2 regions of the Streptomyces sp. NPDC027189 genome follow, and region 1 is predicted to be linked to the other one. Evidence: riboswitches for the same ligand, from Rfam matches in the RefSeq annotation. Region 1 holds a riboswitch; the other holds the start of a gene.
The links. A riboswitch is a leader RNA that binds a small molecule or an ion and turns the genes downstream of it on or off. The one in region 1 is predicted to bind cobalamin.

Region 1 (5,473 bases):
GGAGGAGGCGGCTCCGGGGGAAGCCCCGACGGCCGCGCGCTCCCCGTGGCAGTATCTGGGCTCCATGAGTGCGTCCCTGGCAGTACGGAGCTTGCGCGCGGCGGTGTTCGCCGTGCTGTGCGTGCTGCTGGCCGCCGGCGGGCACGGGCTGGCGACGGGGGACGCACCGCCGCTGTGGGCGGACGGTGCCGGGTTCCTCGCCGTCTTCGCGGCCGGCTCTCTGCTGGGCGCCCGGGAGCGTTCGCTGCTCGGGATCGGTGGCGGAATGCTGGCCGCGCAGGCCGGACTCCACCTAGGGTTCGAGGTCGCCCACCCGCGTATGGCGATGAACATGCACGGGGCGCACATGATGCACCCGCACGCACACGCCCTGACGCCCCACGCCACGGCCGCGCATGTGACCGCTGCCCTGCTCGCGACCTGGTGGCTGCGGCGCGGCGAGGCCGCGTTGTGGTCCCTGCTGCGGTGGGCCGTGGCGCTCGTGCCGGGGCTTGCGGCGTGGTGGCGGGTGCGGACGGGACCGTCTCCCGCACCGGCCCAGCAGGACGTCATACGCCGGAACGCCTTTGAGACGTGGTCACTGCGGCAGATGCTGCTGCGGCACGCCGTCTCCCGTCGGGGACCGCCGGCCGGGCTCGCGTACACGCCCTGACCGCATCCACACCAGTACGGAGTTCCCCTGATGTCCCCGACACGCACCACCCTGCGCCGAGCCGGCCTTGTCGCTGCCCTCACCACGGCCGGAGTCCTGACCGCCGCGGGCGCGGCCTTCGCGCATGTGACGGTCCACCCCGAGAGCTACGCCAAGGGCGCCACGGACGGCGTGCTGACCTTCCGCGTCCCCAACGAGGAGGACACCGCCAGCACCACAAAGGTGCAGGTCTTCCTGCCCACCGACCACCCGGTCCTGGGTGTCCTGGTCACTCCGCAGTCCGGCTGGACCGCGAAGGTGACGACCACCAAGCTCAAGACGCCCATCAAGACCGACGACGGCACGATCACCGACGCCGTCTCCGAGATCACCTGGACCGGCGGCCGGATCCGCCACGGCGAGTTCCAGGACTTCAACGTCGCCTTCGGTCAACTTCCCGACGATTCCGACCAGTTGGAGTTCAAGACGCTGCAGACCTACTCGGACGGCAATGTCGTCCGGTGGATCGAGGAGACACCGAAGGGCGGCGAGGAGCCGGAGAGCCCGGCGCCGGTGCTCACGCTGACCGCCAAGGCCGCGGGGGAGGACTCCTCCGGGGAGCCCTCCGGCGCGGCCTCGTCGTCGAGTTCGGGATCGGATAAGAGCTCGGCCGCGAGCAGCAAGAGCAGTGACTCGACCGCTCGCGGCCTCGGCATCGCCGGCCTGATCGTGGGCGTGCTCGGCCTGGCCGCGGCCGGATTCGCCCTCGCGCGCGGCCGGAGCGCCCGCTCCTAGCCGGGGAAACGGGGGCGGCTGCCACCCAGTCGATGGGCGCTGCCGCACCCGCCGGTCTCAACTCCCGTCGGCGGGGCGGACCGCCCACCGCTGCTCGACCTTGGCCAGTCGCCAGTACGCCACGGCCGCGGCCCAGACGACCACGAACAGGCCTACGATGATGTACCCGACGTTGTCCAGGTCGAGCCCCGCGATCCAGCCGGTCACGTCGTCGCGCAGGTCGAGCTTGTCGTGCAGCACGCCCACCAGTTCGATGGTGCCGATGAAGAAGGCCACCGCGATGGACAGGCCGGTGATGGTGAGGTTGTAGAAGACCTTGCGCACCGGGTTGGAGAACGCCCACTGGTAGGCGAAGTTCATGAACGTGCCGTCCAGCGTGTCGAACAGGCTCATCCCCGCCGCGAACAGCAGCGGCAGGCACAGGATGGCGTACCAGGGCAGTCCGGCCGCCGCGCCGCTGCCCGCCATCACCATCAGCGTGACCTCGGTGGCGGTGTCGAAGCCGAGCCCGAAGAGAAAGCCCAGCGGGAACATCTGCCCCGGCCGCGTGATGGACTTCGTGAAGCGGCCGAGGATCCGGTTCATGAACCCCCGGGAATCCAGGTGCTGTTCGAGCTCCTCCTCGTTGTACGTGCCCGCCCGCATCGCCCGGAAGACCCGCAGGATGCCGATCAGCGCGACGAGGTTGAGGGCGGCGATCAGGTAGAGGAAGGACCCGGAGACCGTGGTGCCCATGACGCCGAGCACCTGGTGCGTGCTGGAGCCCTCGTTCATGATGCGTCCGGCCAGCTGGGTGCCTCCGGCGATGAGCGCGGCGAGCAGGACCACCACGCTGGAGTGCCCGAGCGCGAACCAGAAGCCCACCGACACCGGCCGCTTCCCGTCGGCCATCAGTTTGCGGGTGGTGTTGTCGATGGCGGCGATGTGGTCGGCGTCGAAGGCGTGCCGCATGCCCAGGGTGTAGGCGGTGACGCCCAAGCCGATGCCGAACGCCTTGGAGCCGACCTCGTAGTGCTCCGGCACGACGAGCAGGAACAGGATGCCGAACGCGACGATGTGCAACGCCGCGATCACAGCCAGAAGTGCAGCGGTTCGGACGGTGTCCTCGCGGCGCCACCGGAACCCGGTCGCGGGGGACGACTGCGCGGGCAGGGTCATACGGTCACGCTCCAGCACCTCGTGGATCAGTTCGTGAGATGCCGTGGCCGGTCTCCTGGCTTACGGGTACACGTGCCTGCCCCTACCTTCCCGGCCTCGCGGCCAGTGGCGCCGCCCGAGGGAGGCACGGGACGGGAACTTCCCCCGATCACAGTGGCGAGGGCCGCTCCGGCCTGGGCCCCCTGAGGGGCCGTCACCGGTCTTCCCGAACACCACGGCCCACCAACCCTAGGGTCGGACTGACTCCCCCGCACAGCTGCACACCTACGCAGGTATTGAAGATCACATGGGGTCCCCTGCGAAGATGACTACCGGGTGACCGACGGCGCGACCGCCGAACTCCTCGAACACTGCGCGTCCGACAAGGGTTGAGCCGCCCCGCGCGGCGGAGCCCGGAATGGGTGCGGCCCCGGATGCCTGGGGGGCTTGCCGGGGCCGCGGGCTCACGGAGTCACCGTGGTGCGGTCATTCACTGTTGAGTTGCCAAGGTGCTGTGTCGTTCAGTCCTGGACCCGCGCCTGCTTCTTGCGGACGAAGAGCGTCGCCGCGCCGCCGATCACCACGAGGGCGATGGCTATGCCCGCGATGATCGGGGTCGCGTTGGAACCGCCGGTCTCGGCGAGGTCGGTGCCCCCGGTGGAGGTGCCGCCCACCGTCGCCGGACTCGGCTCACTGACCGTCTGGGTCGAGATGTCGCTCGTGCTGCTTTGGGTCTTGCAGTCGAGCACGCCCTTGAACCGCTTCGAGAAGCCGTTCGGCCCGTTGATCGTGAAGTCGTAGGCCTGGTCCTCCTGCAGCGGGACGGTCACCGTCTGGGACGTGCCCGCCTCGATGGTGTGCTCGATCCCCATCAGCTCGAAGGTGAACGCCTCGTCGCCCTTGTTGGCCGCCGTGATGTCCACGCCACCCTTGGCGCAGTTCTTCTCGGCGGACAGGGCGGGTATCGCGCCCTTCTCGGCCCAGTTCGCGGTCGCCGACGCGGAGACCGTCGACTCGCTGGAGCCCGCGAGGATCTGTGTCTGGCTGCGGGTCTCCGAGGTGAAGGCGCGGCCGACCGGCACGGTGGTGGACGCCTGCACGGTCAGCGATGCCGCACCGTCCGCGGCGTCCTTCGGCACGTCGAAGTAGAGCCGGCTGCCGTCGACCGCGGAGGCGATTGCCTTGCCGTCCTTGTCGACGATCTTCACCCCGCCGGCGGTGGCGTCCGAGGGCGGCGTCACCGTCACGCTGTCCGCGTTGGTGTGCACCGTGACCGGGCCGAGCTTCTCACCGGCGTGGCCGGAGACCGCGGCGGGGCCGAGGGCCAATGAGGCCTTGGGCTCCGCCAGGTTCCGCGCGCTCTTCTGCAGATAGTCCGCCAGCTTCTCCGCCTGCGGATCCACCGCGTCCACGTCGGCGCCGTCCGAGTACCGCCAGATGGCCACCTGAGTTCCGGCCGCCGCGTCCTTCTCGGTGAGGCCTGCGACGCCGGCCTTCTCGGCGAGCGCCGCGAGATCGTTCACCTGCGGGTAGGAGTTCTGCAGGATCCAGCGGATCTTGCCCGCGTTCTTGTTGCCGTTCAGCGACGTACCGCTCCAGGGGGTTTCCTGGTACTTGGCATCCCGCTGCGTCGGGTTGTGGATGTCGATGCAGTAGGTCTGCAGCATGCCGCCGTTGTCGACGGACATCTCGAACAACCCCGCGGACACCCACTCGTCCTCGCCGTTGTCATGGATGACCGCGGACCCGTACGTCTTCAGGTCGCCAATGGTGGCGGTCGCGCCGCCCAGGCTCTGCGGAGTCTCGTCGGCAACGGCCGTACCGGCGGAGGCGATCGCCCCGGCGGCGACGAGCCCCGACACCAACGTCGCGGCGGCGAGGCGGGCGGCCCCTCGCCTGCGCGTGGACAACGCAGACAGCGAAGAAAGCACAGAATTCCCCTTCGTGCAGGACCCGTTGACGTGGGGGGACGGTCCCGCCAGCAGAATCAGAAGCCCCGAGAGCTATGTCCGGCATCCTAAGGACGCGGCGCACCACGCTCCCCAGGCATGTCATCCGATAACCGATCCGACTCGGAATCGTTATCGCTCACACAGCTGTGAGCTGCGCTTATCGACAAATCCATGAGGATCGTTCGCAATGCATTTGTCGATAAGCCGCAGTTCGGTCAGGATGTGCGCTTCCCTGACATCACGTCACTCCGGCGGGCTCGGGCCGCTGTTGGGGCGCGGCCTCGGGGTCAGCCGGTGGCTCCGTTTCCCAACTCGGCTCCGGCTGAGCAGCCGGAGCCGATCCCATGTCCCCCTTGGACGCTCGTCGGAAGGCGGACGTGCCTCGCGAGAGATCGTGTCCGATCGCGGCCGCGTCGACGTCCGCCGAGGTCCAGCTCTGGCCGTCGCGCGTTTCCGTGCGTACCTTCAGCCGGCCGTGCACGACAACCGGATCGCCCACCGACAGCGACGCCCCCGCATTCGTCGCCAGAGTCCTCCTCGCCCACACCGTGAAGAAGTTGGTGTGTCCGTCGGTCCACTCGCTCTTCTCGCGATCCCAGTAGCGCGACGTCACGGCCAGCCGAAACCTCGTCGACGCTCCCGTCGACAGCTCCCGGTACACCGGCTGCGTCGCGACGTTCCCCACCACGCACACCATCGTCTCGTTCATCCCGAACCCCTCTCCCGTACGAATGCGTCTGTCGCGTGTGTTGCGTCTCTCACGTCTCTCGCGGCGACCGCATGCGCTGCGATCGCCGCGAGTTCAGACTGCCTTCGCCGGGCCGAGCCCGCTGAGCGCTGTGGGCTACCGGCCGGTTGTGGAAAGCCGCGTCACCCGATGGGGGTGCGGGCATACAACCGCGACGCGGTCACCCGACCGGCGCGGACGCCGCGCCCGTGACCCGCCCGTACTGCTCTC
Region 2 (5,473 bases), on a different contig from region 1:
TCGGCCTTTTGGAGGATCTCGTACAGGCCCGCGTCCGCGCCGCGCAGCGAACCGCAGTACACGGCAAGGGCGTTGGCGCCCCGCGCCTCGATCGCGTCGCACAGTGTGTCGACGAAGGCCGTGTTGCCGGACAGCTGGTGCGCCCGGTAGAACAGCACGCCGACCGTCGGGCGCCCCTCGACGAAGACACGCTCGCCGTGGACGCCGTACTCGGCCATCTTCCGCGGCTCTTCGAAGCCCTCACCCGTGAGCAGCACGGTGTCGGAGAGGAAGCGGGCCAGTTCGGTGAGGTTCGCCGGGCCGCCCTCCACCAGGTAGCGCAGCGCCTCGGCCACGACACCGGCCGGCACCGACGACTCGGCCATCAACTCCGCGTCCGGGACGGCCTCTCCGCCGAGCAGCACGGTCGGGATGCCCGACGCCTTGAGCGTGCTCAGGCCGTCCTCCCAGGCGCGCTTGCCGCCGAGCAGCCGTACGACGGCGATGTCCGCGCCCTCGATGAGCCCCGGGAGCTCCTCCGTGACATCCACTCGGGTCGGATTGCCGATCCGGTACGGCGCGCCGGAGGCACGCGCCGCCAGCAGATCCGTGTCGGCGGTCGACAACAACAACACTGTGCTCATGCGGGCGCTCCCGGTGGAATGAAAGGCAGTCCTGACGGCGCGCCCGACTCGATGAGCCGCCACAGCGCGTCCGTGTCCGCGTGTTCCTCGATCAGATCGCCGAGCCGGTCCAGCTGCTCCTCGCGCAGCGCCGCGAACGACGTGTCGGCGGCCGGCACGAAGCGTCGGCCCGCGGCGGCCGCCACCTCGCGCAGGAAGGCGCGCCGGAATCCGTCCGACTCCAGCGAGCCGTGCCAGTGCGTGCCCCAGACGGCGCCGACCCGGCACCCGTCCAGGAACGGTTCGCCGCCCGTGACATCGGCGACGCCGTGGTGGATCTCGTATCCCTCGACGCGCTCGCCGAGCGCCTCGCCGACGGGCCGGGTGAGGGTCTTCTCGCGCGCGAACCGCACGCGCACGGGGAGGAGTCCGAGGCCGTCCACCTGGCCTCGGCGGCTTTCGACCTCGTCGTCGATGTGCTCGCCGAGCACCTGGAAGCCACCGCAGATGCCCAGTACGGGCCGTCCCTCGGCGGCTCTGCGCGCGATTGCGTCCGCCAGTCCGCGCTCTCGCAGCCACTCCAGCGCCTGCACCGTCCCCCGGGTTCCCGGTATGACGACGAGGTCCGCGTCGGCCAGCTCCTCGGCCCGGTCCACGAACCGCACGACGACACCCGGCTCGGCGGCCAGCGCGTCCACGTCCGTGAAGTTGGACATGAGCGGGATCGCGCAGACCGCGACCCGGAGGATGTCCTCGCCGACGGGGGAGGTGACCTCCGACTCCCGGACCGCCCCGCGCAGCACTGTGTTTGATCTAAAAGCGAGCCGCAGCCCGTCCTCCTCGTCGATGCCGAGGCCGTGCCGGAAGGGCAGGACGCCGTACGAGCGCCGCCCGGTGAGGCCGTGCAGCATCTCGAGTCCGGGCTCCAGCAGGGAGACGTCCCCGCGGAACTTGTTGACGAGGAACCCGGCGACGAGCTCCTGGTCCTCGGGCGACAGCAGCGCGACCGTTCCGAAGAACGAGGCGAACACGCCCCCGCGGTCGATGTCGCCGACGACGAGCACAGGGAGCCGGGCATTCCTGGCGATCCCCATGTTCACGATGTCGGTACGCCGCAGATTGATCTCGGCAGGACTGCCGGCCCCCTCGCAGATCACCGCGTCATACGTGCCCCGCAACTCGGCGAGGCAGTCCAGCACGGTCCCGAGGAGTTGCTCCTGCCGCCCTCCGTGGTAGCCGCGCGCCGAGAGCTCCCCCACGGGCTTGCCCATGAGGACGACCTGACTGCTCCGGTCGCTCCCCGGCTTGAGGAGTACGGGATTCATGAGCGCGGTGGGCTCCACGCGCGCGGCCTGCGCCTGCATGGCCTGCGCGCGCCCGATCTCGGCGCCCTCGCGCGTCACGAACGAATTCAGCGACATGTTCTGCGCCTTGAACGGCGCGACCTTGACGCCCTGCCGCACCAGCCACCGGCAGACCCCGGCGGTCACGACGCTCTTGCCGGCGTCGGAGGTGGTTCCGGCGATGAGCAGTCCACGACCCGTCATGATGTCGTCCTCCAACGCTGTGGGCAGTCGTTCCGCAGGGCGTTGGGGGTCCCTCCTGGTCGAGCGAAGCCGAGAGCTTGGGGGAGGGTGGGCACAGCCCGTAGCGCCGGGTGCCTTGTCACCCGACCCCACAGCAGAGCCCCCGCCGCGCTCGCCCCCAGCGCCAGCCAGCTCACCCGTCGCGACAACCGCACGGCCCGTTCGATGTCGCGCACCGCAACAGCTCGGCCCTCCCCGTTGAGCACGGGCCGGTGCTCAAGCCGTCCCCCGTACGAGAGGGTCCCCCCGAGCCGTACCCCGAGCGCCCCCGCGAACGACGCCTCCACGGGCCCCGCGTTGGGACTCGGATGCTTGTGCGCGTCCGCGCGCCAGGCGCGCACGGCCCCGCGCGGGTCGCGTCCCGCGACGGTGGTGAGCACGGCGGTCAAGCGCGCCCCCGGCCAGCCCGCGACATCGTCGAGCCGCGCGGAAGCCCACCCGTACCGCCGGTACTTGGGGGACTTGTGCCCGACCATGGCGTCGAGCGTGTTCACGGCACGAAAGGCGACGAGCCCCGGCACACCGCCGAGGGCCCCCCACACCAAGGCGCCCACCACGGCATCGGAGGTGTTCTCGGCGACGGACTCGACGACCGCTCGCGCGATGCCGTCGCTGTCCAGTGCCTGCGGATCACGCCCGCACAGATGGGGCAGCCGCTCCCGGGCCACCTCGGCATCGCCGACCGCGAGCGCGTCGCCGATCGCGCGCGCCTCGCGCCCGAGGGAGGTCCCTCCGACGACGGCCCAAGTGGCGGCGGCGGTCAGTGCGATGGAGGCGGTACGGGACCGGCGTACGGAATGACGGGCCAGCGCCGCGAGCCCGGTGGCACCGCCCACGCACACGGCGGTGTGCAGCGCGCCCCACCCGCGGTGGTCCCGCCACAGCACCCGCTCCACGGCTCCCGCGGCCCGCCCGAACGCGGCGACCGGATGCCCCCGGCGAGGGTCGCCGAGCAGCAGGTCACCGAGAAGGCCGGCGGCGGCGCCGTACGCGAAGACGCGATCGGCACGCACCGCTTCAGCCGACCGTCAGGTCGGGCACAACTGTCGTTCGCGTAGTTCGCGTCGTTCGCACAGAACTTGGGCAGCCGCGCATGGCGATATGTCCTCACTCAGGGTGTCCACGCCCTGGTTCGACGAGACCGGCGGTGAGAGTTCCTGGCTCCCGGGGACTTACTTCCCCGGTGACAGTGGCGGGACCGCGCCGGACTCGCACCGGCTTCCTCTCATGTCGCCGTACTTGGCTCGGGCAGTCCACCACGGGGTCGGAAGACCCGTCAACTTGCTGTTGACCTGCGAGGGGAGAGTGTGCTGAGGCCCACAGGGCCGACCAGCGGGCCGGTTTTCCCCTAGGCGGTCAAATCAGGCTTTCCTGGACTGGTTTGCGACAAGGGGCGAGCGGTCCAGCGCGGGGGGCGCCTGCTCTCGGGCAGGAGGGGGTCGGTGTGGGCCACAGGAACCCGTCCGTGCTGCGCTGGCACACCAGCAGCCACAGTGGGGACGACGAGTGCGTCGAAGTGGCGGTCTCCGGGAACGCGGTGCTGGTCCGCGACTCGTGGAACCGGCGCGGGGGACGTGTCGTCTTCTCCCGACCCCAGTGGCAGGCGTTTTTGTACGTGCTCGGCGCTCCCGGTGCGCGGCGCCGGATATCGGTTCCGTGACGTAGTCGTTCTGGGGCTCTGGTGACGAGAGGGAAGGTCCGGTGATGTACGCGACCGAGTGAGGCCTGGGGAGACTGCCGGGGCATGCCCTCGGAAGTGGCCGTATCCGGACATGCGAGTGCCCTGCCGGTCGCTCCCGTGAGGGAGGTCCGGCAGGGCACTCGGCGAGGGTGCGCGGGCGTCAGGCCACGATGATGAAGATCCCGTACGCCACCGCCGCCGCGCACGCCGCGAAGCAGGCGTAGGCGCCGGTGACCGCGAGAGCGGCGGAGCCGCCCTGGGCCGACGCCGACTCTCGCTTCGAGAGGCCGACGATGCCGAGGGTGAAGAGGCCGACGAGGGCCACGGTGGTGAGGAGGCTGACTCCGAAGACGGAGGCGAGGGCTGCCCAGTCGATGTTCATGCTGTTCTTTCCTTACACCGTGGCCGGGCGGGTGGGCTCCGCGTCCGGGGCCGGGATGGTGGTCTTCAGGTCGGTGTCGGCCGTGGCCATCGAACCGGCCGGCGGCGGGGTGACCGCGGCGATCGCCGTGGTGACGACGCCCGCGGGCTCGGCGGCGACGTCGTTCACGTTGTCGACGGTGACCGGCTGGCGGCGGGAGAGAGTCCAGATGACCCCGGCGCCCGCGACGAGCAGCACGCCCGTGGCGACGATGCCCCACGTGCCCTGCTTGGTGAGGAACTCGGCGGAGGCACCGGCCAGACCGGCGGCCGGCAGTGTCAGACCCCACGCGACGAACATCCGGGTCGCGGTCGACCAGCGGACGACACCGCCCTTGCGGCCGAGGCCGGAGCCCATCACGGCGCCGGAGCAGACCTGGGTGGTGGAGAGGGAGAAGCCGATGTGCGAGGAGGCCAGGATGGCGGTCGCGGCACTGGTCTGGGCGGCGAAGCCCTGCTGCGGCGCGAGGTCCGTCAGACCCTTGCCCATGGTGCGGATGATGCGCCAGCCGCCCAGGTAGGTGCCGAGCGCGATGGCCGTACCGGCCGAGACGATGACCCAGGTGGGAGGGTTCGAGCCCGGGGCGAGGACGCCGCCGGTGACCAGGGCCAGGGTGATGATGCCCATCGTCTTCTGGGCGTCGTTCGTGCCGTGCGCCAGCGAGACCAGGCCGGCGGAGGCGATCTGGCCGGCGCGGTAGCCCTTGGCGGTCGCCTTCTCTTCGGCGCGGTTGCCGATCCTGTACGTCAGCCGGGTGGCCAGCATCGCGGCGAGTCCGGCCACGATGGGCGCGGCGACCGCGGGGATCAGCACCTTGGTGACAACGGTCGAGCCGTTCACGGACGACCAGCCGGCCGACATGACCGCGGCGCCGATCAGGCCGCCGAAGAGTGCGTGGGAGGAGCTGGAGGGCAGACCCAGGAGCCAGGTCAGCAGATTCCAGAGGATGGCGCCGACGAGCGCCGCGAAGATCACTTCGGTGCGGATGCCCTCTTCGTTGATCATCCCGCCGGAGATCGTCTTGGCGACCTCGACGGAGAGGAACGCACCGACGAGGTTCAGCACGGCGGACATGGCCACCGCCGTCTTGGGCTTCAGAGCGCCGGTCGAGATGGTCGTCGCCATCGCGTTGGCAGTGTCGTGGAAACCGTTCGTGAAATCGAACACGAGAGCGGTGACGATC

Region 2: linked by a shared signal. The riboswitch ahead of ACZ4RZ_RS08190 (cobalamin biosynthesis protein) and the one ahead of nicT (Nickel transporter NicT) in region 1 are both predicted to bind cobalamin.

The regions. Positions count from the first base shown of each region.
Region 1 covers NZ_JBVHRI010000004.1:435,039-440,511, reverse strand. The annotation lists gene ACZ4RZ_RS12895 (hypothetical protein) at 65-652, shown strand; gene ACZ4RZ_RS12890 (YcnI family copper-binding membrane protein) at 683-1,426, shown strand; gene nicT (Nickel transporter NicT) at 1,484-2,584, opposite strand; cobalamin riboswitch at 2,613-2,816, opposite strand; gene ACZ4RZ_RS12880 (Cys-Gln thioester bond-forming surface protein) at 3,085-4,473, opposite strand; gene ACZ4RZ_RS12875 (single-stranded DNA-binding protein) at 4,754-5,224, opposite strand; gene ACZ4RZ_RS12870 (YfjP family GTPase) at 5,424-5,473, opposite strand, start outside.
Region 2 covers NZ_JBVHRI010000003.1:77,140-82,612, reverse strand. The annotation lists gene cobN (cobaltochelatase subunit CobN) at 1-623, opposite strand, end outside; gene ACZ4RZ_RS08195 (cobyric acid synthase) at 620-2,149, opposite strand; gene ACZ4RZ_RS08190 (cobalamin biosynthesis protein) at 2,146-3,201, opposite strand; cobalamin riboswitch at 3,321-3,461, opposite strand; gene ACZ4RZ_RS08185 (DUF397 domain-containing protein) at 3,633-3,848, shown strand; gene ACZ4RZ_RS08180 (hypothetical protein) at 4,030-4,251, opposite strand; gene ACZ4RZ_RS08175 (inorganic phosphate transporter) at 4,264-5,473, opposite strand, start outside.